DNA from 4 places in the Pseudarthrobacter sp. MM222 genome. Region 3 is predicted to be linked to each of the others. Evidence: riboswitches for the same ligand, from Rfam matches in the RefSeq annotation. Region 3 holds a riboswitch; each other region holds the start of a gene.

Region 1 (6,991 bases), 120 kb from region 3:
AGTCCTGGGACAAGGACGAGGCAGCCCGGATGGCGAAGAAGTTCGCCGACCAGGAAGACTTCACCCTGGACGACTTCCTGGCCCAGATGCAGCAGATCCGCAACATGGGCTCGATGAAGAAAATGCTCATGATGATGCCCGGCGCGCAGAACATCCGCCAGCAGCTGGAACAGTTCGATGAACGTGAAATCGACCGCGTCGAGGCCATCGTCCGGTCCATGACGCCGCACGAGCGGGTTGCACCCAAGATCATCAACGGCTCCCGCCGGGCCCGCATCGCCCGCGGCTCCGGCGTGCACGTGTCCGAGGTCAACGGCCTGCTGGAGCGGTTCGGCCAGGCCCAGAAGATGATGAAGAAGATGGCTGCCGGCGGCGGCATGCCGGGCATGCCCGGGATGCCGGGCGCGGGAGGCGGAGCACGCAAGGGCGCCAAGAGCGCGCCGAAGAAAAAGGCCCGCTCGGGCAATCCGGCCAAGGCCGCCCAGGAGCTCAAGGACGCCGAGGCCCGGCGTGCCGCGGGGCCCAAGGCGCTGCCCACGGGAGCCTCCTTCGGCCAGCAGGGCGCGGACTTCGATCCCTCCCAGCTGAACCTGCCCAAGGGGTTCGACAAGTTCCTCGGCGGCAGTAAGTAGGTTGCGGGCGCTATGTCGCCCGCGTTATTGACGGACCCGTGCCATAGGGTTGGATCATGTTCAAGCAGCGCGTAGTTTTCGTCCACGGGGCCGGCAGCTTCGGCGCCGCGGCGTGGCCGAAACAGCACGGGATGGCGCTGAACTATGACGCGTTGTTCCTGCGCCGGCATGGGTTTGACGCCGTCGCCGATCCGCTGGAATCAGATTTTGCGGCCGATGCTGCCATCCTGCTGGGCGCCCTGGCCGACGACGGCCGCGGCGAGGCCGGGGGACACGTCGTGGCGCACTCCCAGGGTGCCATCGCGGCCATGATGGCAGCTGTCGAGCGGCCGGACCTGGTGCAGTCACTGACCCTGGTGGAACCGGCCTGCCTCTCGCTGACCGCCGAACTCCCGGCGACTGCCGCGCACCGGGCCCTGATGCAGCCGCTCTTCGACGTCCGGCAGCACCTGGGCGACGACGACTTCCAGGCGGAATACATCCGCCGGGCTTTCGCCGTGTCGGGCCCTGCCGACGGCCCCGGTGCGCCCGCCCTGGGCCCGACGCCGGAACAACGGCGCGAGGCCCGGCGACTGAGGCTGCAGGCACCGCCATGGGAAGCGCCCCTGCAGATCGTCCCCGGCGTGCCCACCCTGGTCCTCACCGGCGGCTGGGAGCCGTTGTATGAGGAAATCGCCGGCTACTTGCGCGAGACCGGCGCCCTGCACCGCATTGCTGCGGGCGGGCACCGGCCCCAGGATTCCCGGGAGGGCGACCGGTACCTCCGGGCGTTCATCGCCGACGTCGGCCGGCGACGGCACGCCCGGGCCTCCTAGCTGGCCGCGGGTCCGCCAACGGAGGGCTCCGGCAGGTAGACCTTGCCGCCGGACGCAAGGAATTCGGTGCTCTTCACCCGCATTCCGGCAGCCAGCGCCGCAAGTGCAGCCTGCGAGTCCGCGGAGCCGTACTCGTCCCGGATGCCCTGGCTGATCCGCATGGAACAGAACTTGGGCCCGCACATGGAGCAGAAGTGCGCCGTCTTGGCCGGCTCTGCGGGCAGCGTCTCATCATGGAAGGATTCCGCCGTCACGGGGTCGAGCGACAGCGCGAACTGGTCCCGCCAGCGGAACTCAAACCGGGCCTTGGAGAGGGCATCGTCGCGTTCATGCGCGCCGGGGTGGCCCTTCGCCAGGTCGGCGGCATGGGCGGCGATCTTGTAGGTGATCACGCCGGTCTTCACGTCGTCCTTGTTGGGCAGTCCGAGGTGTTCCTTGGGGGTGACATAGCAGAGCATCGCGGTTCCGTAGCGGGCAATCTCGGTGGCGCCGATCGCCGAGGTGATGTGGTCATAGCCGGGAGCAATATCGGTGACCAGCGGCCCAAGCGTATAGAACGGAGCGCCCTTGCAGAGTTCCTGCTGGCGCTCCACGTTTTCCCGGACGAGGTGGAACGGCACATGCCCCGGGCCCTCCACCATGACCTGCACATCGAACTCCCACGCCCGCTGCGTCAACTCGGCCAGGGTGTCCAGCTCGGCGAACTGCGCCGCATCGTTGGCATCCGCCGTCGCGCCGGGCCGCAGCCCGTCACCGAGGGAAAAGGCGACGTCGTAGCGGGCGAAGATCTCGCACAGCTCATCGAAGTGCGTGTAGAGAAAGTTTTCCTGGTGGTGCGCCAGGCACCACCCGGCCATGATCGCGCCGCCGCGGGACACGATGCCGGTGACCCGGTTGGCCGTCAGCGGCACATAGCGCAGCAGCACCCCCGCGTGGATGGTCATGTAGTCCACACCCTGCTCGCACTGTTCGATCACGGTGTCCCGGAAGATCTCCCAGGTGAGGGCGTTGGCCTCCCCGTTGACCTTTTCCAGCGCCTGGTAGATGGGCACCGTGCCGATGGGCACGGGGGAGTTGCGGATGAGCCATTCCCGGGTGGTGTGGATGTCGTCGCCGGTGGAGAGATCCATGACGGTATCCGCGCCCCATTGCGTCGCCCACTGCAGCTTGTCGACTTCCTCCGCGATGGAACTGGTCACGGCGGAGTTTCCGATGTTGGCGTTGATCTTCACCAGGAAGGCCTTGCCGATGATCATCGGCTCGGATTCGGGATGGTTGACGTTGCTGGGGATGATGGCGCGGCCCGCGGCCACTTCGCTGCGGACCAGCTCGACGTCGCAGTTCTCGCGCAGCGCCACGAACCGCATCTCCTGGGTAATCACCCCGTCCCGGGCGTAACGCATCTGCGTCACCGTCCGGCCGTCGACGGCGCGGCGCGGTACCGGGCGGAGCCCCCGCCACTCGGCCGACGCCGCGCCCCGGCGCACCGCGGATTTGCCGTCGTCGAGCAGGTCCCTTCGCCGGCCGGCATAGGGTTCGGTGTCCGCCCGGGCCTCGATCCAGGGCGCCCGGAATGGTTCCAGGCCCCGCACCGGATCGCTTCCCGGGCCGGCGGTCCGGTAGATCCGGAACGGCGCGTTACTTGCACCGCCGGGGGAGTCCGCCAGGGCGATCTCGGTCACCGGAACGCGGATGCCGTGTTCTGCGTCCGTGGCGAACGCCAGGGAGTGGGCCTTCAGCGATTGGGTGGGGCCTGCGGGCTGGATCTGGACAGGGCTGTGCTGTGTCAACTGGGTATTCACGAAAATACTCACTTCCTTCGCCGGCATTACCCGGACAGGTTCAACGGTCGCAGGCTGCGTCAGCCCGATCTCAGCCCCTGCAGGGGCACCCGTGTGGTCGTAGACGAAGCTACCACAGGCCTCGGGGCGGGCTGTGTCATATGCGTCATCGGGCGGGACAGGCTTCTCCGGCGCGGCCCGATGGCGTCGCGGATTAGGCTGTATGGATGAGCAGCATCATCGAGTTCGGCGGCCCCGTCCTCACCGGACGGGACACGGAACACCGGGGCCTCTGGTCCGTCGACGGGCTCCTGACCTTCCACCGTCCGGCCGCGGCGCCGGACCTCGTGCTGGACGGCTGGGTCATCCCCGGACTGGTCGATGCGCACTGCCATATCGGCCTCGGCCCCGGCGGCGACGTCCCCGGCTCGGTGGCGGAGGCGCAGGCGCGCACCGACCGCGACGCCGGAACGTTGCTCGTGCGGGACGCCGGCGCCGTGCACGACACCCGGTGGCTGCAGCGCCGCGCCGACATGCCGCGCATCATCCGCTCGGGCCGGCACATCGCCAGGGCGCGGCGCTACCTTCGGGGCTTCGCCGTCGAAGTGGCCCCGGAGGATCTGGTCGAGGCGGTGCGCAAGCAGGCCCGGGCCGGTGACGGCTGGGTCAAGCTCGTGGGGGACTGGATCGACCGCGACGCCGGCGACCTCACCCCCAGCTTTCCGGCCCCCGTGCTCAAGGACGCCGTGCAGGCCGCCCACGACGAGGGCGCCCGGGTCACGGCGCACTGCTTCGCCGAAGACACCCTGGACAGCATGCTCGACGCCGGGATCGACTGCATTGAGCACGCCACCGGCCTGCTTCCACGGCACCTGCCGCGTTTCGTCGAGCAGGACATTCCGATCGTGCCCACCCTGATCAACATCGCAACCTTCCCCGACATCGCCGCGCAGGCGGAGGCAAAATACCCCCGCTACGCGGCCCACATGCGCTCGCTCTGGGAACGCCGCGCCGAGCGCGTTCTGGAAGCCTACGAGGCCGGCGTGGGCATCTACGCCGGAACCGATGCGGGCAGCGTCATCAAGCACGGGCGGATCGCCGACGAAATCCAGGCGCTGCACTCCGCCGGGCTTCCGGCCCGGGCAGCCCTCGACGCCGGCGCCTGGGCCGCCCGCGCTTGGCTGGGCGCGGACGCGATCAGCGAGGGGGCCAGCGCGGACGTCCTTGTCTGCGCCGAGGATCCACGGACGAACCTCGGCACGCTGCGGCAGCTCAGCCACATCGTGTTGCGGGGTGAAGTGATCCGCAGGGAACGTGGCGGGGAATCAGCTCCGCATTAGGAATAAATTGAAGCTTCAAGTAATTTAGTTCTATGTAAGGCCATCGAAGGTCGGTGGCCCCCGAAGCACCGGAGCGATCAAATGACTGCAGAAGCCAGCACGCAGGACCTTCTTCCCGCCGAACTCACTATGGGCACCGTGATGCTCAAAGTCGGCGACATGAAGCTCATGACGGACTACTACCAGCGTGCCCTCGGCCTCGACATCGTGGCCGAGCAGGACGGCGGGCTCTACCTCGGCCGGCGGCAGAAGCCGTTGGTCCACCTCGCCCCGGCGCCCGGGCTCGCTGTCCCATCCCGCGGAGAGGCCGGCCTCTTCCACACCGCACTGCTGTTCGATGACCAGCCGTCCCTGGCCGCCACCGTCGCCAGCGCGGCCCAGTATGAGCCGCAGTCCTTTACCGGCAGCGCGGACCACCTCGTCAGCGAGGCCTTCTACTTCAACGACCCCGAGGGCAACGGCATTGAGCTGTACTGGGACCGTCCCCGCGAAGCGTGGTCCTGGGAGGGGAAGAATGTTGTGATGGACAGCCTGGCCCTCCCGCCGCAGCGCTACCTCGAAAAGTTCCTCAACGAAGAATCCGTCACCGCGCAGCGTGAGGCGGAGGCCGGCGTCGGGCACGTCCACCTGCAGGTGGGGGATGTGCAGTCCGCGCAGGAGTTCTACGTCGGGACCCTCGGCTTCGAAAAGACCGCAGGCTGGCACGGCCAGGCACTCTTCGTCGCAGCCGGCGGCTACCACCACCACATGGCCATGAACGTGTGGAACAGCCGCGGCGCCGGCCCCCGCCGCGACACGCTGGGACTCGGGGAGGTGCTGATCGAAGTGCCCTCGGGCGACGACGTCGGAGCCCTGGCCGACCGCCTGAAAACCGCCGGTGTCCAGTCCCACCACACGGGCGCCGAACTGCGCTTCGAAGACCCGTGGCGCAACCGGATCCGCGTGGCAGTGCGCTGAGGGCGCACGGCGGTCCGGGGCGCCGCCGGCGCTGCCCGGCTGGGCTAGGCTGAAACCAGACTTTCCGCCGCGCCGTCAGCGCCGAGCCCTAAGGATGACCCATGGGATTCACCGAAATCTTTGTCTCCACCCACGATCAAGCCCTTAAGCGCGCGGCTGCACTTGAGGGCGGGGGAGCCGTGGCTCCCGGGGCGCTCCGGATCCAGGACATCAGCGACTTCGAAGTCGAGCGCCTCGGCGACCTGGCCGGGACGGCCGTGCACTCCGCCGGTGCCGATTACGAGCTTGCCATGGTGGACGTGGCCAGCGACTCCCTGCTCGGCGTCCCGCCCGCCATGGTCAGGGCACTTGCGGATCTGCTCAGCTATGAGACCGAGGGCGAAGCGGACGTCCTCGAGGATGTGGCCGGCAGCTGGGCCGCCGAAGAGGACATGCCCTTCGGTGCGGAGCAGGCCCTCGACTATGTCCGGAGGCTCGCGGAGCTGGCTGCCCGCGTCGACCCCGCCACCCGGACCGGACTGTACGTCTGGACCCGCTGACGCCTCGAGCCAAGCGTGACTCGGGCCACGGTCCGGGCTCGCCTCGGGCGGCGGCCACAGGCCGGCCATCGACCGGATTTACCAGCCGGCAGGGGGTCAAGTCGAAATCCCGGCGTTGATCTGGCACAATGAACAGGTACTCGATCTGCGTGGCCCCTCTCTCCGCGTCCGGATCTTGTCCTTTTAGAACCCCCTAGTACGGCCCGCCCCACGGGTGCAGAACGCCGGGCTCGACCCCGTTTCAGAAACAGGAGTGACCACAAAAGTGGCCGTAAAGATTCGCCTTAAGCGCTTCGGCAAGATGCGCGCACCGTACTACCGCATCGTCGTCATGGACGCACGCTCCAAGCGTGATGGCCGTGCCATCGAAGAGATCGGCAAGTACCACCCGACCGAAGAGCCCTCGTACATCGAGGTCGACACGGACCGCGCCCAGTACTGGCTCGGCGTCGGCGCACAGCCGTCCGAGCAGGTTGCCGCGATCCTCAAGATCACCGGTGACTGGCAGAAGTTCAAGGGTCTCCCGGGCCAGGAGGGCACCTTGAAGACCAAGGCTCCCAAGGCTGCCTTCGTTACCCCGGAAAAGGGTTCCGTGATCATCCCGGAAGCCATCACCAAGAAGGCCAAGAAGGACGACGCAGCCGAGGCCCCCGCCGACGCAGCAGCAGAGACCACCGAGGCTGAGTAACTTGCTGGCAGAAGCGCTCGAACACCTCGTCCGCGGGATCGTGGACAGTCCTGACGATGTCAAGGTCAGTGCGAAGAACAACCGCCGCGGGGACACCCTCGAAGTGCGCGTTCATCAGGACGACCTCGGACGGGTGATCGGCCGCCAGGGCCGCACGGCGCGCGCTTTGCGTACCGTGATCGCGGCACTGGCGGACGGCGAGCCGGTCAGGGTCGACGTCGTCGACACCGACCGCCGCC
Region 2 (6,991 bases), 520 kb from region 3:
TGGACATGACCCCGCCGGCAGGGCGGGGTCCGGGCAGGTCCGGAGCGGCGGGCCGCGGTCGGCACGTCTTCCCCGCGACGAACGCCGGGCGCAGTTGCTGGCCGCCGCCCAGGAGGTCTTTGTTGCCAACGGATACCACGGTGCCGCGATGGACGAAATCGCAGAAACCGCCCGGGTGAGTAAGCCGGTGCTTTACCAGCACTTTCCGTCCAAGCGTGAGTTGTACCTGGCGCTGCTGGACAGCCACCTGAGCAAGCTCATCGAGCTGCTGCTGGGTGCGTTGAACTCCACCACGGACAACGACGAGCGGGTCCAGGCCGTCATGCGCGCCTATTTCCGCTTCATTGCCCACGATGACCAGGCCCACCGTCTCGTCTTCGAATCCGACCTGATCAATGATCCGGACGTGAGCGCCCGGCTGGAGTCGTTCAACAAGACTTTCGCCGACGCCGTCGCGCGCGTCATCGCCGAGGACACCAAGCTTCCGGAGCTCAAAGCACAGCTGCTGGGGCGCGGACTCGCCGGGATGGCGCAGGTCAGCGCCCGGTACTGGCTGGAAACTGACGGGAATCTTGACCTCGATGTGGCCAGCGACCTGATCTATCGTTTAGCTTGGCGCGGAATCTCCCGTTTCCCCAAGGAGTCCTAGACTACAAATAGAGAACACGTTTAGAACTTTGATTGGCTGGGAGGCCTTGCAGTGGAAGTAAAGATCGGCATTCAGAACATCGGCCGCGAAATTGTCCTGGAATCGGCGCAGGATGCTGACACCCTGGCCAAGGTAGTCGCGGATTCCATCTCGAAGGGCACCGAGCTCCGCCTTACGGATGAGAAGGGCCGCCAGATCATCATCCCCGCCAACGTCCTCGGCTACGTCGAAATCGGCGCCGAAGAAGTACGCCGCGTCGGTTTCGGCGCCCTCTAGCTCATGCTGTCCTTGATTGTGGTTGCGATGGTGACCGTGGCCGCAGGCTTCGTGGTCTGGGCCAACGACAAGCGGCACGCCAAGTACGGCATCAGCGTGCCGGCAGGCGTTGCGGCCGCCGTGGGGATGCTGAGCTGGATTATTTTCACGGCGGCGGGACTGGGCTACCAGCCCGGCCTGACCTGGATTCCGTGGGTCCTGCCCATGGTGATCGGTACGGCAGCCGCCGTGGCCGTGGCACTGTACCTGGGCCGGCGCCGCACACAGCACGACACTGCCCGCCTCACCGCCATCCTGCGCCTCTAGGTGTACTGCGCCGGCGGGCGCGGCGGGCCGTCCTGGCCTCGTTCAGGCCCTCCGGCAGCTCCGGTCCGTGGCCTTCTTCGGTGCAGAGGCACAGCCGGTTCCCCTGCGCATCCGTGACCACCACCCAGGCGGGTGCGTGGTCACGGTTCATTAAGGCCCCGGCGGCTGCCGTCTTCTCCAGCACCGGCCCCGACTCGGCCCTGCTGCGGTGGATATCGAGGTGGAGGCGATTGGGGTTCGGCGTGGATGTCTCCCGAAACCAGAGGGTCGGACCGCGACCGTACGGGTCGCGGAGGTCGCCGCTACCGCCCTTGCGGTAACCCAGGGCCAGCCGCCAGAGCTCGGAGACAGCCGCCGGATCCTCGGAATCGATGGCCACCTCCACGGTGCGGTACAGCCCCGGCTCTGCGGTGGCGCCCAATGCGGCGGCCGCCGCGCTGGCCGCCGCCGCGGCCTCAACGTCCTTGCGGGTGACCTGGCCGCCGGCGTCGTGCGAGCTATACCGGAGAAAGACCCGGTTGTAGCGCCAGTCGAGGTCCGGGTGGTGGTCCTGTTCTTCGGCCTGGCGTCCCAGGCCCGCAATCAGCTCGAGTGCCGCGGCCGACGTCGGCGCCTTGTAGACCGTGACCAGCCCGCCCAGGCGGTACCGGAAGTCGGGAAGACTGGCCAGGGCGGCGTCGACCTGGTCCTGGTTGAGGACGTTGTCCGTGGCTCCCATGACGGCTCCTTTGCTGGCCGGACCTGTTTTTCCAGCGCTGTGCCGGACCTACAGGAACTCGGCCCGGCCTTCCATGGCCGAGGATGCCAGCGCGTGCTCGCGGCGCGGGATCCTGCCGGCCCTTTTCGCCAGCCTACCGGCGATGACAGCATGCTTGAAGGCCTCACCCATCTGCGCCGGATTCTGTGCCCTGGTCACCGCGGTGGCGAGCAGCACGGCATCGCAGCCGAGTTCCATGGCCAGTGCCGCGTCAGAGGCGGTGCCGATGCCGGCGTCCAGGACCACCGGCACGGAGGCCCGCGAGACGATCAGTTCAATGTTGTGCGGGTTGAGGATGCCCAGCCCGGTGCCGATGGGTGAGCCCAGGGGCATCACGGCCACGGCGCCAAGGTTTTCCAGGCGCAGGGCCAGCACCGGGTCATCGTTGCTGTACGCGAACACTTTGAAGCCGCGTCCCACGAGCTGTTCGGTGGCGTCCACGAGTTCCACGGCATCCGGCAGCAGGGTGTGCTCGTCGGCGATGACTTCCAGCTTCACCCAGTCCGTTTCGAGGGCCTCGCGGGCCAGTTCGGCGGTCAGCACGGCGTCCCGGGCGGTGAAGCAGCCCGCGGTGTTCGGCAGTACCCGGATGTTGTGATCCACCAGCAACTGGAACAAGGAGCCGGCCTCCGCCGGAGAGTAGCGGCGCATGGCCACGGTGGTCAGCTCCGTGCCGGACGCCACGAGGGCTGCCCCGAGGCCGTCGAGGCTGGGCGCCCCGCCGGTCCCCATGATCAGCCGGGAACCCAGCCGTACGCCGTCGACGACGAACGCGTCCCCGGTTGCCGGCGATGCCGGCGGGGTTGCGGCGCGTGTAGTTGCTTCCATGTTGCTCAACCTCCCTGTACTGCCGTAACCAGCTCGACGTCGTCCCCGTCGGCGAGCGCCGTGCCGTGCCATTGGCTGCGGGGCACCACGCATGCGTTGCGGGCTACGGCGACGCCGAGCTTCCGCCCGTCGGTTGCCTGCCCGTTCGGGGCGAGCGTCCGCCCGGTGATCTGGCTGACAAGGGTGCTGACGGAGGCGCCGTCGGGGACTGCGTGCTCCGTGCCGTTGAGTCTGATCTTCATAGTGCTTCCTCGCTGCGCTCTGGGTGGGGGCTTGGGTGCTGGGGACTTGGGTCGGGAGCGCCGGCGGAGAACCTGTCCGGCCGGAACCGGCTCCAGCGGGGGTCCGCCGTGCCCTCCAGCAGCTGCCGGCAGATCTGCGCGGCCACGGGAGTCAGAAGGATGCCGTGCCGGAAGAATCCGGTAGCGACGATGATTCCCGCGACGTCGCCCGGGCGGCCGGCAGCCCGGTCGGCAACGCGGCCCAGCAGCGGGGCGTTGTCCGGCGTCGCGGGCCGGGCCCGGGCGGTGGCCTCCAGCAGTTCCAGTTCGGCGACGGCGGGCAGCAGCTGCTGGGCATCCCGCAGCAGCTGGTACACGCCTCCGGCGGAGACCGCGCCCACCCCGGATTCCGCCGGTTCCGCGAGGGCGTCTTCGCGCTGGGTGGCTCCTATCACCACGGTGCCGTCCCGGCGCGGGACGATGTAGACCGGCACGCCGCGGACCAGGCCCCGCACGGTGGAGCCCAGCAGCGGCCGCAGCCGGGCCGGTACCCGGAGCCGGAGGATGTCGCCGTGGACCGGCCGCAGCGGCAGGCTAAGTCCGGGCGGGAGCCCGCCGAGCCCGGCGGCGCCAAGACCGTTGGCCACGATGGTCTCCCCCGCGCGGACTTGCGCTCCGCCGGCCAGCCTGACGCCGGCGACACGTCCGTCCTGCCAGAGCAGCCCTGCGGCGCGGCGCTGCACGGCATGGCTCCCGCTGTCCGCTGCCAGCAGCGCCGCGATCCGGGCAAGCAGGAGCCGGGGGTCCACCTGGTGGTCGGCGGGAATGTCGAAGGCGCAGGAAATGCCCGGGCTCAGCAGTGGCTCGCGTCGGCGGGCCTCGCGGACGGTAAGGGGCTCCACCGAGAGTCCGCAGGCCTGCTGCACGTTCCGGAGGTCCGCGAGCGCCCGGCGGTCGGCCGCATCGGCGCCCACCGCGAGGGTCGGCGTCGTGAGGTAACCGGTCCCGGTGGCTGCTCCGTTACCGCCGCTGTCAGTGGGTTCCGCGGCTGCGGGCTGGAGCCGCGCCGCGAAGTCGGGCCACAACCGGGAGGACTCGAGCATCAGCTCCAGCAGGTCCTCCTCCTGGTAGTGGAGTTCACTCACCGGGGCCAGCATGCCGGCCGCAGCCCAGCTGGCGCCGGTGCCGGGGGCGTCGTCGATCAGGGCCACGGTCCGGCCCGAGCGACGCACCTCCCACGCGATACCGTGCCCGACGACGCCGCCGCCGATCACGGCCACGTCGTAATATTGCCCGGCGGGACCGTCATGCGGCGCCGCGGCGGGCGCATCCCTCAAACCGGCTGGAGTGCCCATGGCGGATTCCTTCCCTACGCCGGTACTAACCGGATCAGGTCAAGCGGTCGGCTCTGATGCCCTCTCAGCCCTGCAGGGCCGAAAACGCCAAGTGGCGCATGACCTTGCAGCGGGCTCCCGCGGTATGGCCCAGTTTAGAGGAACTAGGCTTGGGGTATGAGCCGCGATGACGTCCACACCACCGCCCGCCTGTACCTGTGCACCGATGCCCGCAGGGACCGCGGCGACTTTGAGGCCTTCGTGGATGCCGCCTTTGCCGGCGGCGTCGACATCATCCAGCTGCGCGATAAGTCCCTCGAGGCGGCCGAGGAACTCGAGCTGCTCGAGATCCTGCACCAGTCGGCCCACCGGCACGGACGGCTCTGGGCGGTCAACGACCGTGCGGATCTGGCCGCACTGTCGGGCGCGCCCGTGTTCCATGTCGGCCAGAAGGACATCCCGCTCGCGGCCGCCAGGCACTTCCTCGGCAAGGATGCCGTGGTGGGGCTGTCCACGCACAGCCCGGACCAGGTGGACGCGGCGATCCTCGCATCGCCTGGCCGCAGCGGCCTCGACTACTTCTGCGTGGGACCCGTCTGGGCCACGCCCACCAAGCCGGGCCGAGCCGCCGTCGGGCTGGAGCTGGTGCGGTATGCCGCCGAAGCGATCCGCCGGGCCGAGGCTGCCGACGTCGGCAGGGTGGACGGTGTGGTGCCCTGGTTCGCGATCGGCGGCATCGACCTGGGGAACGTGGAGCAGGTGGTGGAAGCCGGTGCCCGCCGGATCGTGGTGGTCCGGGCCATCACCGAGGCTGAGGATCCCGCCGGCGCCGCCCGCGACCTGCTGGCCGCCCTCGACGCCGCGGAAGCCTGACGGCAGCGGCGGCCGCCCCGGCAAGCTAGCCGGCCAGCCCCAGCTGCGTCATCCGCTGCGAGTGATTGGCGGCGAGTTGCACCGTCAGTTCCCGGACCATTTCCCGGGACCGCTCCTCGTCCGCACCGATCAGACCGCCGAGGAACGCGTGCTCGAAGCTGACCCGCCGGGCCTGCGTCAGGGCCTCCCCCAGCAGCCGCCTCGCCCACAGCGCCAGCCGGGAAGCCAGCCGCGGGTCGTCGGCAAGGGCCGTCTTGAGCCGGTCCCGCAGCACCGCGGTGGCCGCTTCATCGGCCTGGATCCGTTCCACCAGGAGGCGGGTGGAGGCGTCCACGTGCAGAGCCACCGCGCGGTAAAAATCCGCGGAGACCGTGTCGATCACGTACGCCTTCATGAGGGACTCGAACCAGTCGGCCGGGCGGGTGCGCTCGTGGAAGTGGTCCACGGAAGGCTGGAAGGGCAGCATGGCCACCTCCGGGTCCAGGCCCATTTCATCAAGCCGGGCGCTCACCAGTTCATAGTGCTGGAACTCGATCACGGCGATCCTGCCCAGCACGGCGCGATCGTGCAGCGAGGGCGAATAACGGGCATCGGAGGAGAGCCGTTCGAAGGCTGACAGCTCCCCGTAGGCCATCACGCCGAGCAGATCCATCAGAAAGCTGTTGTAACGGGCAGGATCAGCCGGCGATGTGCTCATGATCCAAGACTAATGGCGCAATTCGGGCTAACCTGATTTTCGTGTCCCATCATCGCCTGACCCCCAGCATCCACCGGCAGGAGAACCAACTTGCCCTGGCGCTGCACGCGCTGCGCACCACGCTGGAGCTGCCCGGACCGTTCCCGGAGGACGTCCTGCGCGAAGCCAAGGAAGCCGTGGCCGGGCACGAACTGCCGGAGCTTGATTTCACCCATATCGACTTCGTGACCATCGATCCGGAGTCCTCCACGGACCTTGACCAGGCTCTCCACATTTCCCGCGCCGGCACGGGCTACCAACTGCATTACGCCATCGCGGACGTCCCCTCCTTCGTGTCCCCCGGCGGAGTGCTCGACGCCGAAACCCGCCGACGCGGCCAGACCTTCTACACCCCGGACGGCCGGATTCCGCTGCATCCGGAGGTCATCAGTGAGGAGGCCGGCAGCCTGCTCGCCGGTCAGCTTTGCGCCGCTTTCGTCTGGGAATTCGAGCTCGACGCCGACGCCGAGGTCTCCTCGGTGCTGGTGCGCCGGGCCCGGGTCCGCAGCCGGGCCAAACTCAGCTATCCGGGTGTCCAGGCGCAGCTCGACGCCGGTACCGCGGGGCCCGTGCTGCAGCTGCTCAAGGAAGTCGGAATCAAGCGCGTGGAGCTGGAGCGGCTCCGCGGCGGCGCCAGCCTGAACATGCCGGAACAGGAGATCGAACAGCTGCCCGACGGCGGCTACCGGATCGTCGCCGCCCCGCCGCTGCCGGTGGAGGACTGGAATGCCCAGATTTCGCTCATGACCGGGATGGCCGCTGCCGGGATCATGCTCGCAGGCAAGGTCGGCATCCTGCGCACCATGCCCGCCCCGGACGAGAACTCGCTGGCGCACTTTCACCGCCAGACCCGAGCCCTCGGCAAGCCCTGGGACGGGGAGATGAGCTATGGCGAATACCTGCGCACCCTGGACCCGACAGATCCGCCGCAGCTGGCGATCGTGCACTCGGCCGGCATGCTGTTCCGCGGCGCCGGCTACACGCCCTTCGACGGAAGCGTTCCGGAGGCCG
Region 3 (6,991 bases):
CTGGCGCGCCGTGAGTCCGTGGACCGCCAGATGATCGTCCGCCAGCGCGACGACAGAATCCAGATCGGCGTCCTCGAAGACGGGGTCCTGGCCGAGCACTTCGTATCCAAGACCCAGCAGGATTCCCTGATCGGCAACGTCTACCTGGGCAAGGTCCAGAACGTGCTGCCGTCCATGGAAGCCGCCTTCGTGGACATCGGGCGCGGCCGCAACGCTGTGCTCTACGCCGGTGAAGTCAACTGGGAAGCCGTCAACCTTGAGGGCAAGCAGCGCCGGATCGAGAACGCGTTGAAGTCCGGCGACTCCGTGCTGGTCCAGGTCACCAAGGACCCGGTCGGCCACAAGGGCGCCCGCCTCACCAGCCAGATCTCCCTGCCCGGCCGCTACCTGGTGTACGTGCCCGGTGGATCCATGACCGGCATCTCCCGCAAGCTGCCCGACGTCGAACGCAACCGCCTCAAGCGGATCCTCAAGGACCGCCTGCCGGAAAACGCCGGTGTGATTGTCCGCACCGCGGCCGAGGGCGCGTCCGAGGAAGAGCTGACCCACGACATCAACCGGCTCCGCGCGCAGTGGGAAGGCATCGAGAGCCAGTCGACGTCGACCAAGATCCTGGCCCCCGAGCTGCTCTACGGCGAACCTGACCTGACCATCAAGGTGGTCCGCGACGTCTTCAACGAGGACTTCTCCAAGCTGATCGTCTCCGGCGAGGAAGCCTGGGACACCATCGAGGCCTACGTCACCTACGTGGCTCCGGACCTTGTTGGCCGGCTCGAGAAGTGGACCAAGGACACGGACATCTTCGCGGCCTGGCGGATCGACGAGCAGATCCACAAGGCACTGGACCGCAAGGTTTTCCTGCCGTCCGGCGGATCCCTGGTGATCGACCGCACCGAAGCCATGACCGTGGTGGACGTCAACACCGGCAAATTCACCGGCAGCGGCGGCAACCTCGAGGAAACCGTCACCAAGAACAACCTGGAAGCGGCCGAGGAAGTCGTCCGGCAGCTCCGGCTCCGCGACATCGGCGGCATCATCGTGATCGACTTCATCGACATGGTGCTGGAGTCAAACCGCGACCTCGTGCTGCGCCGCATGGTGGAGTGCCTCGGCCGTGACCGGACCAAGCACCAGGTGGCCGAAGTGACCTCGCTCGGGCTGGTACAGATGACCCGCAAGCGGATGGGTACCGGGCTGCTGGAAGTCTTTGGCGAGCAGTGCGAAACCTGCGCCGGCCGCGGCATCGTCACGCACGACGAGCCCGTGGAGCACCGCCGCGCCAACGTCGTCGCCGCGGAACACCACGTCCCGCGGACCGAGAACCAGCCCGCTGCCCGCACGGAGCGCAAGGGCCGCCGCCGCGGCAAGGGAGCTCAGGGCGGGCCGGAGTCCGCTCCGTCGGCACCGGCAGCCCTCCACCCCGAGCCCACCGAGGCCGAGCGCCACGCCAAGGCGGAGGCCACCCGGGCTGCCCTGGCGAACATCGCCGCCGCCGCGCACGCTGCCCACCTGCACGAGGGGGAAGCGGCAACCGCGCACGACGCCGGCACCCGCCAGGCGGAGACCCGCCAGGCCGTCGTCGAGACGGCCCGGCAGCTGGCCGCCACTGAGGAAGCAGCCGGACGTCCCGCTGCTGTGCTGACCTTCGGCGGCGAGCAGGTGGTGCTGCCGTACGTCGAGCACGCCGACGAGGGGACCGCACCCGCACTGACCCTTGACCTGCTGACGGAGGCTTTCGCCCACCTTGGCGACGCCGAGGAGAGCAAGCCCGCCGCCGGGCAGGTGTCCACGAGCTCGGCGCCGGCCGAGGCGCAGGCTCAGGCATCGGAGCCAGCGCAGGCTCAGGCGCCGGCGAGGGCCGACGTCGAAACTGGTACCTCCCGGGGCCGCCGCGTGCGCCGCAACCGGAGCGCCAGCCGCGCCCAGGGTGCAGCCAACGAGACGTCCATTGAACACCGCGAGGCAGCCGAGCAGCGTGCCGCAACGGCCGCGGCCGGAGCCGTGCACGAGGCAAAGGCGCCCTCCCCGGACCAGGCAGCGGCAAAGCCGGCCGCGTCGAACGAACCGATCATCCTCGGTGTCGGCGTGCCGGCGTCGGAGCTGTAGCCCCGGAGCCCCACCAAAATAATCCAGTATGGCCGCGGGTGCGGTCCGGACCCGGCGTAGCAATTCGCCGAGGTTCGGGCCGCACCCGCCGTCCGTTAAGCAGTGCGGCTAGGCTGGAGCACTGACACGGGGTGCCGCGCAACGAGCCGGCTGAGATCCAGACCCGTTGAACCTGTCCGGTTAGCACCGGCGAAGGGATGTCTCTCGTGGCAACAGCTGTCCTTCCATCCGCATTTCTGCCCCCCGCTCCGCGCACCGCCCCGCCACGGATTCCCCGGGTGCTGGCCATCGCCGGTTCCGACCCGTCCGGCGGCGCGGGCATCCAGGCGGACCTGAAAAGCATTGCCGCCCATGGCGGGTACGGCATGGCCGCGATCACCGCCCTCACGGCCCAGAACACCCGCGGCGTCCAGGCCGTCCATGTTCCACCGGCCGCCTTCCTGACGGCCCAGCTGGACGCCGTGAGCGCGGACATCGGCATCGACGCCGTCAAAATCGGCATGCTCGGCGACGCCTCCGTGATCGATGCCGTCCGACGCTGGCTGGAGCAGGCCCGTCCCGGCATCGTCGTCCTGGACCCCGTCATGGTGGCCACCAGCGGGGACCGGCTGCTCGCCGAGACAGCCGAGGCCGCCCTGCACGCGCTTCTTCCCCTCGCGGACCTCGTCACGCCCAACCTCGCGGAACTCGCCCTGCTGCTCCGGGAGCCGGTCGCGGCCGACTGGGCCGAGGCCCTGGCTCAGGGCAAACGGCTCGCCGCCCAGACCGGCACCACGGTCCTGGTGAAGGGCGGTCATCTCGACGGCGGCGCCGGCAGCGAATCCGGCGCGGGCAGTGAGGCCGGCGCGGGCAGTGAGGCCGGCGGCGGCTGCCCGGATGCGCTCGTCAACACCGGGGGATTGCTGGGCCAGGAGACAGTCGTGGTGCAGGGCCGACGCGTTCCCACAAGCAACAGCCACGGCACCGGATGCTCGCTGTCCTCGGCGCTGGCAACAGTGCAGGCCCGCGTGGGGGACTGGGAAGCCGCGCTGCGCGAGGTCAAGCCCTGGCTCGAAGGTGCGCTGCGCGACTCGGAGCACCTGGATGTCGGCACCGGCAACGGCCCGGTGCACCATTTCCACCACGTCCAGCACCTGACCGCGGGCCACCGCCTCGATCAGGGTCCCGCGGACACCCGGGTTCCGGCCAAGGGCGAGTTCGTCGCTGCCCTCGGGGCGGGCGCGGCGCAGGACCTCGACGAGATCTACGGCCTGGACTTCATTCGGGGGCTGGCGGACGGCACGCTCCCCGAGCGGGAGTTCGCCTACTATCTGGCCCAGGACGCCCTCTACCTCAATGGCTACTCGCGGGTGCTGGCGCGGGCGGCCGCACTCGCACCCTCCGAAGCCGAACAGCTCTTCTGGGCCCGCTCCGCGCAGCAGTGCCTGGAAGTCGAATCCGAGCTGCACCGGAGCTGGCTCAGCACCCGGACCGTGGAGGGAACTCTCGGCCCGGTGACGAAGTCCTATGTGGACCACCTGCTGGCGTCCTCCGTCGCCGGCAGCTACGGGGTGCTGGTCGCGGCCGCCCTGCCGTGCTTCTGGCTCTACGCCGAGGTCGGCGCGGAACTCCACGGGAAGTTTCTGGCGGCCGGCGCCGCCGCAGCGCACCCCTACGCCGACTGGCTGCGGACCTATGCCGACGAGGACTTCGCCGCGGCCACGCGGCAGGCCATCGGCATCACGGATGACGCGGCGCGCCGCGCCTCGGCCGGCGAACGGGACGCCATGGAGCTGGCTTTCCGGCAGTCGGCCCGTTACGAAGTCGCCTTCTTCGACGCGCCGAGACTGCATGCTTGACCGGCGGGGGCCCGGCCAGCCTGTACGATGGTGGGGCACGGTTCCGGAAGTCGTTGCAGGATCGCTCTGTTCTTGATGGAGTGAAGTCCACCACGCATGGCCCGCCGGAGCCAGCCTCGTTTGCGGCCGAAGGCAAAATTAGCGTAGTCTAGATCTTCGGTGCTTACGCCAACACTTGGGTTATGACCTTGAGGACAATCCGATTTCGGATTTGACCACGGGATAGCTCATGGGTTCCCCCGGGAAACCCACCGGCGTTGAGGCACAGCGTGAGCCAGCCAAACAACTTGGACCAGGTTCCGCACGCAAATCTAGTAATAAACGTCGAGAGAAGTGAGTTCCCCAGTGGTGTACGCGATTGTCCGCGCAGGCGGCCGCCAAGAGAAGGTTTCCGTTGGAGACTTCGTTACCCTGAACCGCGTCCCCGGTGGAGCCGGCAGCACCTTTGAGTTGCCCGCACTGCTCCTGGTAGACGGTGACAAGATCACCTCTGCTGCTGCGGACCTGGCCAAGGTAACGGTTACGGCTGAGATCCTCGAAGACCTTCGTGGTCCGAAGATCGTCATCCAGAAGTTCAAGAACAAGACCGGTTACAAGAAGCGCCAGGGTCACCGTCAGGAATTGACCAAGGTCAAGATCACCGGTATCAAGTAACTCTTCGTTACTGTTCAGGTTCCAGCAGATTCCCCAGAATTTTTGAAGGCAGGCATTTCAAATGGCACATAAAAAAGGCGCGAGTTCCACTCGCAACGGTCGTGACTCCAACGCCCAGTACCTCGGCGTGAAGCGCTTCGGTGGCCAGGTCGTTTCCGCAGGCGAGATCATCGTCCGCCAGCGCGGCACCCACTTCCACCCGGGCGCCGGCGTTGGCCGTGGCGGGGACGACACCCTGTTCGCCCTGACCCCCGGTGCAGTCGAGTTCGGCACCCGCCGTGGTCGTCGCGTTGTGAACATCGTGGCTGCTGCAGCTGCAGAGTAACAACAAGTTCTAAATCGGTGGAGCGGGCCATTTGGTCCGCTCCACCGGTGTTTTTCCGCATTACAATCATCTTGGGCCCCATTGCGGGTCCAGGGAACAGCACTGAGGAGATCCACGTGGCGAGCTTTGTAGACCGGGTAGTACTGCACGTATCCGGCGGTACCGGCGGCCACGGCTGTGTCTCCGTCCACCGCGAGAAGTTCAAGCCACTGGGCGGTCCCGACGGCGGCAACGGCGGCAACGGCGGCGACGTCATCCTCCGTGTTGACCCGCAGACCACCACCCTGCTCGACTACCACCACGCCCCGCACCGGCACGCCACCAACGGCGGACCCGGCATGGGCGACTGGCGCGGCGGCAAGAACGGCGAAACCCTCATCCTCCCGGTGCCCGAGGGCACCGTGGTGAAGTCCAAGGACGGCAAGGTCCTCGCCGACCTCGTGGGCGAAGGCGCCGAATACATCGCGGCCGCCGGCGGCATCGGCGGCCTCGGCAACGCCTCGCTCTCCTCCCAGAAGCGACGCGCCCCCGGCTTCGCGCTGCTGGGTATCGAAGGCGAATCCAGCGACGTCGTCCTGGAGCTGAAGTCCATCGCGGACATCGCCCTGGTCGGCTTCCCCTCCGCCGGCAAGTCCAGCCTGATCGCCGCGATGTCGGCTGCCCGGCCGAAGATCGCCGACTACCCGTTCACCACCCTGATCCCGAACCTCGGCGTCGTCCAGGCCGGCGACGTCCGCTTCACCATCGCCGACGTCCCGGGCCTGATTGAAGGTGCCAGCGAAGGCAAGGGACTGGGCCACTACTTCCTGCGCCACGTCGAGCGCTGCGCCGCCCTCGTGCACGTGCTGGACTGCGGAACGCTTGAATCGGACCGCGACCCGCTCTCCGACCTCGCGGTCATCGAAGCCGAACTCGAGAAGTACGCGGTGGACATGAGCTTCGCCGGATCCGACGGCGAAGTCGTGCCGCTGAACCACCGTCCCCGCCTGGTGGCCCTGAACAAGGTGGACCTGCCCGACGGCAAGGACATGGCCGAGTTCGTCCGCCCGGAACTCGAGTCCCGCGGCTACAAGGTCTTCGAGATCTCCGCCACGAGCCACGAGGGACTCCGCCAGCTCGGCTTTGCCATGGCTGAAATCGTTCAGGCCGCCCGCGACGAGCTCGCCGCGGCCCCGCCCAAGGTCCACGCCCCGGTCCTCAAGCCCCGTGCCGTCAACGAATCCGGTTTCAAGATCCGCCGCGAAGAGAAGAACCTGGAACCACTCTTCCGCGTGCTCGGCGACAAGCCCGTGCGCTGGGTGAAGCAGACCGACTTCACCAACGAGGAAGCCATCGGCTACCTCGCGGACCGCCTCGCCAAGCTCGGCGTCGAAAATGAACTGTTCAAGCAGGGCGCCAAGCCCGGCGACACGGTGGTCATTGGCGAGGACGACGGCGTCGTCTTCGACTGGGAGCCCACCATGATGGCCGGCGCCGAACTGCTGGCCTCCCCGCGCGGCACCGACGTGCGTTTCGCCGACATCGGCGACCGCCCCACCCGTGGGCAGAAGCGCGACGAGCAGGTCGAACGCCGCGAGGCCAAGGCCGCCGCCCGCGCCGAGCTCGAAGCCGAGCGCAAGGCCGGCATCTGGACTGAATCCGTCAGCGGACGCCGGGCCGTCAAGCCGGTCAAGGAGAGTGGACTGGGCACAGCAGATGACGAGTAAAACCGTCATCGTGCCCGGTGCGGCCGGCAGTGTTGAACCTCCGGTTCCGGTGGGATCGGCGCCGGCCCATTCAGCCACGGCCATAACCACGCCGGCCCTTTCCGTCCCGCACCACGCCGCACCGGACCGCTCCGCGCTCTCCGGCGCCCGCCGGATCGTGGTCAAGGTCGGTTCTTCCTCCCTGACCAGCATCAAGGGCGGCATCTCGGAGGAGGCACTGACCGGTCTCGCCGATGCGCTGGCGCACAAGCGGAACGAAGGCGCCGAGATCATCCTGGTGTCCTCCGGTGCCATCGCCGCCGGACTGGCCCCGCTCGGGCTCGAGAAGCGTCCCCGCGACCTCGCCACCCAGCAGGCCGCCG
Region 4 (6,991 bases), 1.4 Mb from region 3:
TCCTCGGCGGGGACGCCCCGGTTCCGCCCCTGGCCCAACCCGCGCCGCAGCCCGACCAGGCGCAACCGGCTTTGCAAGGCGGCCAGAAATGAGCCGGAAACGGATTTCCCTGCGCCAGGAGCTTCCGCTGCTGGTCTGGCTGGTGATCGTCTGGGGTGCCCTCTGGCAGGATTTCAGTCCCGGCAACCTGCTGTTCGGCGCCCTCATCGCAATCGTGGTGGCCAGGCTGTTTTATCTGCCGCCGGTGGAGCTGGGCGGGCGCTTCAACGTACTGCGCGCCGTTCCCTTTGCCCTGACCTTCCTGGCCAAGGTCGTGGCGGCGAGCTTCCAGGTGCTGTACCTGGCGGTGGCCAAGGGGCCGAAGGTGATCAGCGCCGTCGTCGCTGTCCCGCTGCGGAGCCATTCGGACCTGCTGGTGACCGCGACCGGGCACGTGCTCTCACTGATTCCGGGTTCGCTGGTGGTTGAGGTGGACAGGTCCACCTCAACGCTCTACGTCCACGGCGTCAACGTCCGCAACCCCGAGGACGCCGCCCGGCTGCGCAAGGAGGTCCGGGACACCGAGGCCGGGCTGATCCGGATCATGGGCACCAGGGATGAACTGTCCGCACTGAAGCAGGAGGTGGGCGCATGATGCAGCTCGTCCTGACCGTGACCGCCGTCGTGCTGTCCTTGGCCGCCGCCGGTGCGATCATCCGGATCGCGAGGGGCCCGTCGCTGCTGGACCGGGTGCTGGCCGCCGACGTGCTGCTGGCCATCGTGGGCGCGGCGCTGTGCATCGACATGGCGGTGAACCGGCACCTCAACAACCTCATGCTGCTCGTTGCAGTATCCATCATCGGGTTCATCGGTTCGGTCACCGTTGCCCGGTTCGTCGCCGACCGGCGGGAGCAAGCCCGTGAATCCTGAAGCATTCTCCGGCGACGCCGTGATCGACGCCGTCTCGGCGGTGTTCATGGTGGTGGGCGCCCTGATGTCGCTCGGCGCGGCCATCGGCCTGCTGCGGTTCCCCGACCTCATGAGCAGGATGCATGCGGCGACGAAGCCGCAGGTACTGGGGCTGTTCCTGCTGCTTTGCGCGGTGGGGCTTCAGATGCGCACCTGGTGGGTCTGGCCCGTCCTGGTGGTCGCCTGGATCTTCCAGCTGCTCACCGTTCCGGTGTCCGCGCACATGGTGGGGCGGGCCGGGTACCGCACCAAGCACCTCCACCGGGAGCTGCTCAGCGCAGATGAGCTTGAGGCCGTGGTGCAGCAGGCGGCGGGCGCGAGCGGATTTTCGGACGACAGCGACGACGAGGCGAGCCGCCGCCGGTAACGGGCTCCGGCAGCGGCGCCGGTGACGGGTGCCGCCGGCGTCTGCCCGCGCTCCGGCCTAGACGATGTCCTGGGACTTGGCGAAACGGGTGATCGCGCGCTGGGTGCCGCGGTTGGCGAGGACCTGGATGATGGCGCTGACCGAGGCGGAGACCAGTGCGAAGGTCAGGGCCGAACGCAGGGTGGTGGGGATGTCGTCGTCGTGGCCCTTCGGCGGCTTGTTGCCGGTGGACTTCTCCCAGACGGTGTCGACGATCTTGGTACCGACAAACCCGGCGAGCAGGCTTATGCCGGTGCCGAGCAGCTTGATGAAGATGTTCATTCTTCGGACTCCTTCGGGGAGGGAACGGGGCTTCCCCTAGCCTAGCGTCCCGTCCCTGACGGGAGGACCGACGGTACGGGCCCGCTCCGGCGGAGCATCTCCGCCTGAGGGCCAGCGTGAATGTGACACCCGCCCAAAGGAAACCCCGCCGGGCGGGTGTAAACTGACACCGCCCACAAGGGTGATCTTAAATACGACAGGGGAGCGCCGCCGTCGGCAGCTGGAGGAATCCAGGGACCATCGGTGGGCGCTGAGAGTGCGGACAGCCGCAGACCCTCGAACCTGATCCGGTTAGTACCGGCGCAAGGGAGTCGAGTTCTCAGAATGCACGGCGGGGTGGCGGAAGCCGCGGCCGGCCGGTGCATTCTCCCCTCCTGTTCCTCAGGAGGACGACATGACTGATATTTCTGCCAAGCAGGGCCTGGCCCGGCGCAGCTACAACTGGCGCGTAGTGGACATTGTGGTGGCCGCCTTGATTGCGGTCGCCGGAGGCATCATCTTCTGGGCCTGGTCCCAGGGTGCCAACCTGATTTCCGCCCCGGTCAACGCGCTGTATCCGCCGCTGACGGGGCTCTACGCCGGCGGCTGGATGATTCCCGCCGTACTGGGCATGCTCATCATCCGCAAGCCGGGCGCGGCCCTCTTCTGCGAAACCGTAGCGGCCACCGGCGAGCTGATCATGGGGTCCCAGTACGGCACGACGGTGCTGATCTCCGGCGTCCTGCAGGGGCTCGGCGCGGAGCTCGTGTTCGCCGCCCTGGTCTACAAGAAGTTCAATCTGCCGGTGGCGTTGCTGGCCGGTGCCGGTGCGGGCCTCTTCTGCGGCCTCAATGACTCGTTCCTGCCGTGGGGCTGGAACATCGCTTACGCCGGCGGCGACAAACTCGCCTACATCATCTTCACCGCCGTCTCCGGTGCCGTGATCGCCGGCGGTCTGTCCTGGCTCGCCACCCGGGGACTGGCGAAGACCGGGGTACTGAGTTCCTTCGCCTCGCGCAAGGCCGCCACGGAGCCCGTGTTCTCCTGAAGACCGCACCGCTGACAGAATTCCCGACGACGGGCCACCGCGCATGAGCGCAACCAACTCCGTCCGCCCCGCCCAGGTCACGGCACGTGGCTGGGGCTGGCGGCACGCTGGAAGGTCCCGGCCCGCGGTCAACGGGCTGGACCTGGACATCAGCCCCGGGGAGCGGGTGCTGCTGCTGGGGCCCTCGGGCTCGGGCAAATCGACGCTGCTCCACGCCCTGGCGGGGGTCCTCGGCGACAACACCGCCGGCGACAATTCCGCCGGGGCCACCCCGGAGGATTCCGATGAGACCGGCACGCTGCTGATCGACGGCGCCTCACCGCGGGCGCAGCGGGGCCGGGCCGGGCTTGTCCAACAGGACCCGGAAACCCAGGTGGTGCTCTCCCGGCTTGGCGATGATGTCGCGTTCGGCGCGGAAAACCTGTCGGTGCCCGCGGCCGAGATCTGGGTCCGGGTGAGGGAAGCGCTCGACGACGTCGGACTGGGCCACCTGCCGCTGAACCATCCGACTTCGGCCCTGTCCGGCGGGCAGAAGCAGCGTTTGGCCCTCGCCGGGATCCTGGCCATGCGCCCGGGGCTGATCCTGCTGGACGAACCCACCGCCAACCTCGACCCGGCCGGCGTCCTGGAAGTACGGGACGCCGTGGGCCGGTGCCTGGACAAAACCGGGGCCACCCTCGTGGTCGTGGAGCACCGGGTCTCCGTGTGGAAAGACCTCGTGGACCGGATTGTGGTCCTCCAGCCCGGCAGCGCGACCGAACCGGCCGTGCTGATCGACGGTCCGCCGGACAGGGTCCTGGCGCAGGCACGGGACATGCTCACCGCCGCGGGCGTCTGGGTCCCCGGCTACGTACCGCAAACGCGGGCCCGTACGGCGCCGGCAGTCCCGGCGGGGGCCACGTCAACCGCCCCGCCCGGCGGACACCCGCCCGGCGGGCACCCGCCCGGCGGACACGGGGCCGGGGGACACAGGCCCGGGACGCTGCTGATGGCAGCCGAGAACCTGGCCGTCTCCCGCGAACGCGGCCGCCGTTCGGGGCTGCGCGGGGGCTTCCGCACCATCCCGCCCCTAGCCGTGCAGTCCGGCATCACCGCCCGGGTCCGCGCCGGCGAAGCCCTGACCATCACGGGCCCCAACGGCTCGGGGAAGTCGACCTTCGCCCTGACCTTGGCGGGCCTGCTGGCGCCGGTCTCCGGGGCCGTTTCCGCCACGCTGGAGCTGAGCGACGGTGCGGGGATCGATCCCTACAAGTGGAAGGCGCAGCAGCTGATTGCCCGGATCGGAACGGTCTTCCAGGAACCGGAGCACCAGTTCGTCACCGGCCGGGTCCTCGACGAGTTGCTGTTCGGCCCCCGGCACCTGGGGCGCGGGGAAGAACGGGTGGACGAGCTGCTGGAGCGGCTGCGGCTGACCGAACTGGTGGACGCCAACCCCTACACGCTCTCCGGCGGCGAAAAACGCCGGCTCTCGGTGGCCACCGTGCTCGCGGCCCATCCGCAGGTGCTGGTGCTGGACGAGCCCACCTTCGGCCAGGATGCCAACACCTGGTCCGAACTCGCCTCCTTCCTCTCCGAACTCCTCGACGCCGGCACCGCCGTTGTGTCCGTCACGCACGACGCGGAATTCAGTGCCGTGCTCGGCGGCACCGAACTCAGCCTCAACACCCCGGACCGCCGGGGCACGGATCCGGTGAAGGCGCCATGAGGGATGCTTTGAGCCTGCGCGGCAACCATGCGCTGCTGACCCGGGCGAACCCTCTGGCCAAGTTCGCGGCCGTCGTCCTGATCACGCTGGTGCTGGCGCTGTCCATTGACTGGGTTTCCGCCTCGGTGGCGCTGGCCTGCGAGGTGGCTCTGTTCCCGCTCGCAGGGCTCAGCCTGGCGCTGCTGTGGCAACGCGGCTGGCCGCTGGTCCTGGCGGCGGCACTGGGCGGCTGGAGCACCGCCATCCTGGCGCCGGACAGCGGCCGGATACTGCTCGACGCCGGTATCTGGTCCATCAGCGAAGGTTCCCTTGAACTCGGGCTGGGGTTCCTGCTCCGCGGGCTGGCGATCGCGCTGCCCGCGGTTCTGCTGATGAGCTGCACGGACCCCACGGACCTGGCCGACGCGCTGGCGCAGAACGCGAAACTGCCGCACCGCTTCGTCCTGGGCACGCTGGCCGCGATGCGGCTTGTCGGGATCATGGCCGAGGAATGGCAGACCATCGGGATGGCGCGGCGCGCCCGCGGTGTGGGCTCGCGGGGCAACCCCTACCAGCGCCTCCGCTCCACGCTCGGGCAGAGCTTCGGCCTCCTTGTGCAGGCCATCCGACGCGCCTCCCGGCTGGCTGTCACCATGGAAGCACGCGGCTTCGGCGGCGCCGAACGGACCTGGGCCCGGCCCTCGACCTTCAGCGGCATGGACCTGTGGGTGCTGCTGGGCGGTGCCGGGATCGCCGCGGGCGCCGTGACCGCGGCCTTGGCGGCCGGGACTTGGAACCTCGTCTTCCTTACTCCGCAGTAGCCAGCATCCGGCCCTCTCCGCCGGACACGGTGCGTCGCTTGTTTATCGCACAGCATGGATATTCCTGTGAGCTAATCCGCACTTCTGCGGCATCTGCCTACCTTGATAGCTCATCCGTGATATTTTTTGGGTATGACTCAAGAAACTGCTGAACACGTAGGCGCCCTCCTGCGGGATGCCCGCGGCCAGAAGGGCTGGACCCAAGGGCAGCTCGCCGCCGAGCTGGGCACCAGCCAGAGTGCGATTGCCCGGATGGAACAAGGGAAGCAAAACCTGAGCCTGAAAATGATCCAGCGGCTGGAATCCATCTTCGGCCGCAGCATCGTCAAGGTTGGCCGCCCGCAGATGACCCACCTGCGGGTCGAGGGCGGCCGCACGCTGTCCGGATCGGTGGATGTCAACAGCAGCAAGAACGCCGGCGTCGCCCTGTTGTGCGCCAGCCTGATCAACCGCGGCACCACGACGCTGCGCCGGCTGGCCCGGATCGAGGAGGTCAATCGGATCGTTGAAGTGCTGACCAGCATCGGCGTCGAATGCACCTGGCTCAACGCGAACGATCTGCAGATCCGCCGCCCCGCCGTGCTGGACCTTGATTCCATGGACGTGGAGGCAGCCCGCCGGACCCGCAGCGTCATCATGCTGCTCGGCCCGCTGCTGGACGAATCCAGCGAATACCGCCTGCCGTACGCTGGCGGCTGTGACCTCGGCACCCGCACCGTTCAGCCCCACATGCAGGCTCTTCGCCAGTTCGGTCTCAGCGTGGAGGCGACCTCCGGGTTCTACGTGGTGCAGGCGCCGTCGTCGGACGGGAACGACCGGTCCTTCGTGCTGAGCGAACGCGGGGACACCGTCACCGAGAACGCGATCATGGCCGCGGCCCACCGCCGCGGCACCACCATCATCCGCAATGCCAGCCCCAACTACATGGTGCAGGATCTGTGCTTCTACCTTCAGATGCTCGGCGTGGAGATCCAGGGTGTGGGAACCACCACCCTGAAAATCACCGGCCTGCCCTCCGTCGACGCCGACGTCGAGTACTTCCCCTCCGAGGATCCGATCGAGGCGATGAGCCTGATCACCGCCGGCATCGTGACCAACTCGGAAGTCACCATCCGCCGTGTCCCCATAGAGTTCATGGAGATCGAGCTCGCGACGCTTGAACAGATGGGCCAGCGTCTCGAGGTGTCGGGCGAATACCTGGCCCGCAACGGCCGCACCCGGCTGGTGGATGTGACCACCAAGCCCTCGGAATTGCGGGCACCGGAGGACAAAATCCACCCTATGCCGTTCCCCGGCCTCAACATCGACAACCTGCCCTTCTTCGCGGTCATTGCGGCCAACGCCACCGGCCAGACCATGATCCACGACTGGGTGTACGAGAACCGGGCGATCTACCTGACTGAGCTGAACAAACTCGGCGCCCAGGTGCAGCTGCTGGATCCGCACCGGATCTACGTCAACGGCCCGACCAAGTGGCGGGCGGCCGAAGTGGGCTGCCCACCGGCACTCCGCCCCGCAGCCTGCCTGCTGCTCGCGATGCTCGCCGCCCGAGGCGTCTCGGAGCTGCGCAACATCTACGTGATCGAGCGCGGCTACGAGGATCTGGCCGAGCGGCTCAACACTATTGGCGCCAAGATCGAGTACTTCCAGGACTGAGACGATCCTGGAAGTGGCGGTTCTCCGGACCCGTGCCGAGGGGCTCCGCAAGGGTCGCTCCGCGGGCGCGGAGAGACCCCGTTCGGGGGTAGCGCGTTTCCGCAGGTCCTGACGCACAATAGATTCATGCGCACCTTTGGTGTCGAGGAAGAACTCTTGATCGTGGA

Evidence for each region. Region 3 has a riboswitch for thiamine pyrophosphate ahead of OM977_RS11835 (bifunctional hydroxymethylpyrimidine kinase/phosphomethylpyrimidine kinase). Riboswitches for the same ligand answer to the same signal wherever they lie in the genome.
Region 1: another riboswitch for thiamine pyrophosphate. It lies ahead of thiC (phosphomethylpyrimidine synthase ThiC); the one in region 3 lies ahead of OM977_RS11835 (bifunctional hydroxymethylpyrimidine kinase/phosphomethylpyrimidine kinase).
Region 2: another riboswitch for thiamine pyrophosphate. It lies ahead of thiO (glycine oxidase ThiO); the one in region 3 lies ahead of OM977_RS11835 (bifunctional hydroxymethylpyrimidine kinase/phosphomethylpyrimidine kinase).
Region 4: another riboswitch for thiamine pyrophosphate. It lies ahead of OM977_RS18450 (ECF transporter S component); the one in region 3 lies ahead of OM977_RS11835 (bifunctional hydroxymethylpyrimidine kinase/phosphomethylpyrimidine kinase).

The regions. Positions count from the first base shown of each region.
Region 1 covers NZ_OX352321.1:2,714,697-2,721,687, reverse strand. The annotation lists gene ffh (signal recognition particle protein) at 1-632, shown strand, start outside; gene OM977_RS12460 (alpha/beta fold hydrolase) at 689-1,447, shown strand; gene thiC (phosphomethylpyrimidine synthase ThiC) at 1,444-3,249, opposite strand; TPP riboswitch at 3,245-3,352, opposite strand; gene OM977_RS12450 (amidohydrolase family protein) at 3,456-4,568, shown strand; gene OM977_RS12445 (VOC family protein) at 4,650-5,525, shown strand; gene OM977_RS12440 (hypothetical protein) at 5,627-6,064, shown strand; gene rpsP (30S ribosomal protein S16) at 6,330-6,752, shown strand; gene OM977_RS12430 (RNA-binding protein) at 6,754-6,991, shown strand, end outside.
Region 2 covers NZ_OX352321.1:3,113,620-3,120,610, forward strand. The annotation lists gene OM977_RS14145 (TetR/AcrR family transcriptional regulator) at 1-649, shown strand, start outside; gene OM977_RS14150 (DUF3107 domain-containing protein) at 701-925, shown strand; gene OM977_RS14155 (hypothetical protein) at 929-1,231, shown strand; gene OM977_RS14160 (4a-hydroxytetrahydrobiopterin dehydratase) at 1,209-1,949, opposite strand; gene OM977_RS14165 (thiazole synthase) at 1,998-2,816, opposite strand; gene thiS (sulfur carrier protein ThiS) at 2,822-3,058, opposite strand; gene thiO (glycine oxidase ThiO) at 3,055-4,392, opposite strand; TPP riboswitch at 4,386-4,523, opposite strand; gene thiE (thiamine phosphate synthase) at 4,549-5,244, shown strand; gene OM977_RS14185 (ferritin-like domain-containing protein) at 5,270-5,941, opposite strand; gene OM977_RS14190 (RNB domain-containing ribonuclease) at 5,983-6,991, shown strand, end outside.
Region 3 covers NZ_OX352321.1:2,594,116-2,601,106, reverse strand. The annotation lists gene OM977_RS11840 (Rne/Rng family ribonuclease) at 1-2,106, shown strand, start outside; TPP riboswitch at 2,224-2,321, shown strand; gene OM977_RS11835 (bifunctional hydroxymethylpyrimidine kinase/phosphomethylpyrimidine kinase) at 2,304-3,944, shown strand; gene rplU (50S ribosomal protein L21) at 4,290-4,598, shown strand; gene rpmA (50S ribosomal protein L27) at 4,660-4,923, shown strand; gene obgE (GTPase ObgE) at 5,040-6,629, shown strand; gene proB (glutamate 5-kinase) at 6,619-6,991, shown strand, end outside.
Region 4 covers NZ_OX352321.1:4,019,762-4,026,752, reverse strand. The annotation lists gene OM977_RS18475 (Na+/H+ antiporter subunit D) at 1-92, shown strand, start outside; gene OM977_RS18470 (Na+/H+ antiporter subunit E) at 89-634, shown strand; gene OM977_RS18465 (monovalent cation/H+ antiporter complex subunit F) at 631-909, shown strand; gene mnhG (monovalent cation/H(+) antiporter subunit G) at 899-1,315, shown strand; gene OM977_RS18455 (DUF4235 domain-containing protein) at 1,373-1,636, opposite strand; TPP riboswitch at 1,825-1,963, shown strand; gene OM977_RS18450 (ECF transporter S component) at 2,031-2,663, shown strand; gene OM977_RS18445 (ABC transporter ATP-binding protein) at 2,707-4,368, shown strand; gene OM977_RS18440 (energy-coupling factor transporter transmembrane component T family protein) at 4,365-5,168, shown strand; gene OM977_RS18435 (UDP-N-acetylglucosamine 1-carboxyvinyltransferase) at 5,301-6,824, shown strand; gene OM977_RS18430 (glutamate--cysteine ligase 2) at 6,951-6,991, shown strand, end outside.